One region of the Escherichia sp. TC-EC600-tetX4 genome, then DNA from elsewhere that is predicted to be linked to it. Evidence: predicted binding sites of a transcription regulator. Region 1 holds the regulator's gene; the other holds the start of a gene.
What was found. The regulator Fur, encoded in region 1, represses iron uptake genes when iron is present. The targets are predictions, from matches to a motif close to ATAATAATGAGAACNACTATCAA.

Region 1 (3,164 bases):
CTACATGTGGACCAACGAATACAAAGCGCCGTGGCATCTGGAAATGGATGAGTTTTATCAGAACGATAAAACCACCAAAGTTGATTATCTGCACTCCTTTGGGGCGAAATACGACTTCAAAAATAACTTCGTACTGGAAGCGGCATTTGGTCAGGCGGAAGGGTATATCGATCAATATTTTGCCAAAGCCAGCTACAAATTTGATATCGCCGGTAGCCCGTTAACCACCAGCTACCAGTTCTACGGTACCCGAGATAAAGTTGACGATCGCAGCGTCAACGACCTTTATGACGGCACCGCCTGGCTGCAAGCGTTGACCTTTGGTTACCGGGCGGCTGACGTAGTGGATTTGCGCCTCGAAGGCACCTGGGTTAAGGCTGACGGTCAGCAGGGATACTTCCTGCAACGTATGACTCCAACCTACGCTTCCTCAAACGGTCGCCTGGATATCTGGTGGGATAACCGTTCTGACTTCAACGCCAACGGCGAAAAAGCGGTCTTCTTCGGTGCGATGTATGACCTGAAAAACTGGAATCTTCCAGGCTTCGCCATCGGCGCTTCCTACGTTTACGCATGGGATGCTAAACCTGCGACCTGGCAGAGCAATCCGGATGCGTACTACGACAAAAACCGGACTATTGAAGAGTCTGCCTACAGCCTGGATGCGGTCTATACCATTCAGGACGGTCGCGCCAAAGGCACGATGTTCAAACTGCATTTCACCGAATACGACAACCACTCCGACATCCCAAGCTGGGGCGGTGGTTACGGCAACATCTTCCAGGATGAGCGTGACGTGAAATTTATGGTAATCGCACCATTCACCATCTTCTGATGCCCGACGCGGCAGGTTTTGTGCCTGCCGCACGTTTGAGGAATTTGCTATGAAAAAACTGATTCTCATCGCCATAATGGCATCGGGGCTGGTAGCTTGTGCGCAATCAACCGCGCCACAGGAAGACAGTCGTCTGAAAGAGGCATACAGCGCCTGTATCAACACCGCACAAGGTTCGCCAGAAAAAATTGAAGCCTGCCAGAGCGTGTTAAACGTGCTGAAGAAAGAGAAACAACATCAGCAGTTTGCCGACCAGGAAAGTGTACGCGTACTGGATTATCAGCAGTGTCTGCGTGCAACGCAAACCGGAAATGATCAGGCGGTGAAAGCCGATTGTGATAAAGTCTGGCAGGAAATACGCAGTAATAACAAATAAGTGAGAGCTGTAACTCTCGCTTTTCTTATTTCCCTTGCATAAAAAAGCCAACCCGCAGGTTGGCTTTTCTCGTTCAGGCTGGCTTATTTGCCTTCGTGCGCATGTTCATCTTCGCGGCAATCGCCTTCGGCACAGTGACCGTAAAGATAGAGACTGTGGTTAGTCAGGCGAATGCCATGTTTTGCGGCAATTTCACGCTGACGCGCTTCGATGGAATCATCACTAAATTCGATAACCTTGCCGCAGTCGAGGCAGATCAGGTGATCGTGGTGATGTTGCTGTGTCAGTTCAAATACGGATTTACCGCCTTCAAAATTGTGGCGGGTGACGATACCAGCGTCGTCAAACTGGTTCAGTACGCGATATACCGTAGCCAGACCAATTTCTTCACCCATATCGATCAGACGTTTGTATAAATCTTCCGCACTGACGTGATGGTTGTCCGGCTCCTGAAGAACTTCCAGGATTTTTAAACGAGGAAGCGTTACTTTCAGGCCAGCTTTCTTTAGGGCGGTATTGTTATCAGTCATGCGGAATCTGTCCTGTTACTAAGCGGTTCACTTCATTAGAAGAAGTGACAGAATTTGCTCTTGAGATAATGCGTATCATTATAGAATTGCCACGCCTAAATGAAAACCACAAGTCCCTGGCAAATATTGTTAATAAAAACGTGGCACAGCTTACATTTACAACGGCAAGGCCACTTGAACACCGGGACATTGTACAGGTACAACAGCAAAAGTTACAAATTTGTAGCAATTATTTTGATTGGCATTATCTATTAATACGGCGTAGACATGAGTCTACGCCGCATCACATCAGGCATTGAGAATTTCGTCGAGATGCAACTCTTCAGAAATCTGTTTAACCCATTTTTCTACACGTTCAGCGGTCAGTTCCGGCTGACGGTCTTCGTCGATAGCCAGACCGACAAAGTGGTCGTCATCTGCCAGACCTTTTGATGCTTCGAAATGATAGCCCGCAGTTGGCCAGTGACCAACGATGGTTGCACCGCGCGGTTCAATGATGTCGCGGATGGTGCCCAATGCGTCGCAGAAATATTCGGCGTAATCTTCCTGGTCACCACAACCAAACAGCGCAACCAGTTTGCCGTTGAAATCAATCTCTTCGAGAGTCGGGAAGAAGTCATCCCAGTCACACTGCGCTTCGCCGTAATACCAGGTTGGGATGCCCAGCAGCAGAATGTCATAAGCTTCCAGATCTTCTTTGCTGCTTTTTGCAATGTCATGGACATCGGCAACGTCTTTACCAAGCTGTTTTTGAATCATTTTTGCGATATTTTCGGTATTACCGGTGTCGCTGCCGAAAAAGATGCCAGTGATAGCCATGAGTGAAATAACCTCTTGAAACTTATTGAAATGGGGGTGGAAAATTGCCCACGGATAAAGGCAATCATAGCAGAACAGGCAGTCTTGCGGAATCAGCAAACGAGCAGGACTGCACACTGTGCTACATGAAAGTGGAAATTTAAACGATGCCCTGACTACGCAGCGCCGCCAGTTGCTGCATTAACATCTCTTCGATCAGTTCGCTACGGCTCATATTGCGCGACTCCGCCAGCTCGTTCAGCGCCTCGACAGCTTCCGCGTTCAGCTTCAGTTCGACACGCTTAAGGCCACGTACTTTGTCGCGTTTTAGCTGGTTGCGTTTATTAATACGCAGCTGTTCATCGCGCGAAAGCGGATTAGTTTTCGGTCGTCCCGGTCGACGCTCGTGCGCGAACAGATCTAATGTCGTACGGTCCGTTTGTTCTTTGGCCATGATCTTGGTGACTTCGGGGGAAACAATCAGCCAGGCCTCTGCCCGGATGGATAGCGCGCCATAATACATCAGCGCGATGAGTCACGCCAACGCCCACGCGCGGAAAGCGACGCGGACGCTGGGTTTTTAATCAGTTGCGTTAATCATTGAGATAGCGACGGATAGCGCGTA
Region 2 (3,164 bases), 2.2 Mb from region 1:
AAATCCATAACCCCCTGGGCAATCAATGCGCCTGCCAGTATCAACAAGCTGTCGCCTGGCAAAAATGAGGCGGGCAGCAGGCCGTTTTCTAAAAACAGCGTGGCAAACATGACAAAGTAAACAACGCTAACAATATGAGGATCCGCCAGCGCGGCAAAGTCGTGTTGCCAGAGCGCAGCGATGATATCTTGAATAACAGCCATGGACTTTCCTGTGGAACAGCGTTTAAGCCTTTATCTGCCTATTGTACTCCTGAATCGTCCGGGACGCCTTGATCCCGGACGCAACAATTTAAGACTTTTCACAATAAAATGTCTGCAAAATTGTCCAAAAGTGGCAATGTTATACAATTCGCGCAAAACCGGCGTCCAGATCGGCAATCAGATCGTCGACATCTTCCAGACCAATATGCAGGCGAATCAAGGTCCCGCTAAAATCGATCTCGCCTTGTGGGCGAATGGCGGCGATATGTTCTGGTTGATTTGCCAGGATCAACGATTCATACCCGCCCCACGAGTAGGCCATGCTGAATAAACTGAAGTTATCCAGATAGTTCGCCAGCTCTTCATTATTGAGTTTTTTCTTAAGCACAAAGGAAAATAGCCCGCTGCTGCCTGTAAAGTCTCGTTTCCAGAATTCGTGACCTTTACTGCCAGGCAGAGCAGGGTGGTTAACTCGCGCAACTTGCGGATGTTCTGCCAGCCATTCAGCCACTTTCAGACTGCTTTCATGATGTTGACGCAAACGCACACCTAATGTGCGCAGGCCACGGCTGGTTATATAGGCGGTATCGGCATCGACCATCTGGCCCATCAGATAGGCATTTTCCCGTAGCTGCTCCCAGCAACGGGCATTGCACACGGCAGTGCCAATCATCGCATCTGAATGCCCAACCAGATATTTGGTGGCGGCTTGAATAGAAACATCGATGCCAAAATCCAGCGCCTTAAACAGCACACCGGCTGCCCAGGTGTTGTCGATCATAATGATGGCATCCGGCACCACACTGCGTACGGCGGCAACAATCGCCGGAACGTCGTGGACTTCCATGGTGATGGAGCCTGGCGATTCCAGAAACACGATTTTAGTGTTTGGCTGCAGATGCTTAACGATATCGGCACCAATCAGCGGATCAAACCATGATGTCGTTACGCCCAGTTTGCTGAGGATTTTGCTACAGAAATCCTGACTCGGTTCATAGGCGGTGTTGGTCATCAACACATGATCGCCCTGTTCGATAAAAGCAAGAATGGAATTAGCAACCGCTGCCGACCCGCAGGGAAATAGCACGCAGCCTGCGCCACCTTCCAGTTCACACATCGCTTGTTGTAAGGAGAAATGGGTTAACGTTCCGCGCCGTCCATAGAACAACTCTCCATTGGCGCGATTACGTGTCGCGTGTTTTTTGGCTTCTACACTGTCAAAGACCAGCGAAGAAGCGCGCTGAATCACGCTATTTACCGCGCCGAGAGTGTATTTTTTGCTGCGTCCTGCATTCACCAGTTGAGTATCAAGCTTTTTGTCCGCCATGTCGGGATTCCTGTTTTTATACGTCTGGATGTCTAAACTAGCATGAATATTCGCGGGCGCATCCTGAAGAATTGGCATAAAGCAGAAAATTTTCGCAAATGGCGTGCTGGTGACTTTTTTACTGCGTAAACGCAAGGAAAAGAAAGCAAAGGTACGGCAGTATGCAAATAGTAATGAGAACGACTATCAATTCGACGTCGTTTTGATATTATTATGCGCAGATTTTGTGACTTGCGTCCTGGAGATACACAGTGGGTAATAATTTAATGCAGACGGACCTTTCCGTCTGGGGTATGTATCAGCACGCCGATATTGTCGTTAAGTGCGTGATGATTGGGCTTATTTTGGCCTCCGTAGTCACCTGGGCAATCTTCTTCAGTAAGAGCGTAGAGTTCTTCAATCAGAAGCGTCGCCTTAAGCGCGAGCAGCAACTGCTGGCTGAAGCGCGTTCCTTAAACCAGGCCAACGATATCGCCGCTGATTTTGGTAGCAAAAGCTTAAGCCTGCATTTGCTCAATGAAGCGCAGAATGAGCTGGAACTGTCAGAAGGCAGCGACGATAACGAAGGTATTAAAGAACGTACCAGCTTCCGTCTGGAGCGTCGGGTCGCCGCAGTGGGTCGTCAAATGGGCCGCGGTAACGGCTATCTGGCAACCATCGGCGCGATTTCTCCGTTCGTTGGTCTGTTTGGTACGGTCTGGGGCATCATGAACAGCTTTATTGGTATCGCGCAAACGCAGACCACTAACCTGGCAGTCGTTGCGCCGGGTATCGCAGAAGCTCTGTTAGCAACGGCAATCGGCCTCGTGGCAGCGATTCCTGCGGTCGTTATCTATAACGTATTTGCACGCCAGATTGGCGGCTTTAAAGCGATGCTGGGTGATGTTGCAGCGCAGGTATTGTTGCTGCAAAGCCGTGACCTGGATCTGGAAGCCAGCGCCGCTGCGCATCCGGTTCGTGTCGCACAAAAATTACGCGCAGGATAATATCCGATGGCAATGCATCTTAACGAAAACCTCGACGATAACGGCGAAATGCATGATATCAACGTGACGCCGTTTATCGACGTGATGTTGGTTCTGCTGATTATCTTTATGGTGGCGGCACCGTTAGCGACGGTAGATGTGAAGGTGAACTTGCCTGCTTCTACCAGCACGCCGCAGCCGCGCCCGGAAAAACCGGTTTATCTGTCGGTGAAGGCAGACAACTCGATGTTTATCGGTAACGATCCGGTCACCGATGAAACAATGATTACGGCGTTGAATGCGTTAACCGAAGGCAAGAAAGACACCACCATCTTCTTCCGAGCGGACAAAACCGTCGATTACGAGACGTTGATGAAGGTAATGGATACGCTGCATCAGGCGGGTTACCTGAAGATAGGTCTGGTCGGCGAAGAAACCGCCAAAGCGAAGTAAAGTAGAATTGCCTGATGCGCTACGCTCATCAGGCCTACAAAATCTATTGCAACATGTTGAATCTTCGTGCGTTTGTAGGCCGGATAAGGCGTTCACGACGCATCCGGCATTAGGTGCTCAATGCCTGATGCGCTACGCTTATCAGGCCTACAAAATCTATTGCAACATGTTGAATCTTCATGCGTTTGTAGGCGGATAAGGCGTTTTCGCCACATC

Region 2: exbB (tol-pal system-associated acyl-CoA thioesterase) is a predicted target of Fur. The motif match lies at 1,698-1,720, and genes of this name have one in related genera.

What each region holds. Positions count from the first base shown of each region.
Region 1 is NZ_CP079924.1:3,167,014-3,170,177, reverse strand. Features, by position in the region: gene chiP (chitoporin) at 1-835, shown strand, start outside; gene chiQ (ChiQ/YbfN family lipoprotein) at 885-1,211, shown strand; gene fur (ferric iron uptake transcriptional regulator) at 1,295-1,741, opposite strand; gene uof (fur leader peptide) at 1,734-1,820, opposite strand; gene fldA (flavodoxin FldA) at 2,030-2,560, opposite strand; gene ybfE (LexA regulated protein) at 2,700-2,993, opposite strand; gene ybfF (esterase) at 3,133-3,164, opposite strand, start outside.
Region 2 is NZ_CP079924.1:732,003-735,166, forward strand. Features, by position in the region: gene yghB (DedA family general envelope maintenance protein YghB) at 1-203, opposite strand, end outside; gene metC (cystathionine beta-lyase) at 343-1,530, opposite strand; gene exbB (tol-pal system-associated acyl-CoA thioesterase) at 1,782-2,516, shown strand; gene exbD (TonB system transport protein ExbD) at 2,523-2,948, shown strand.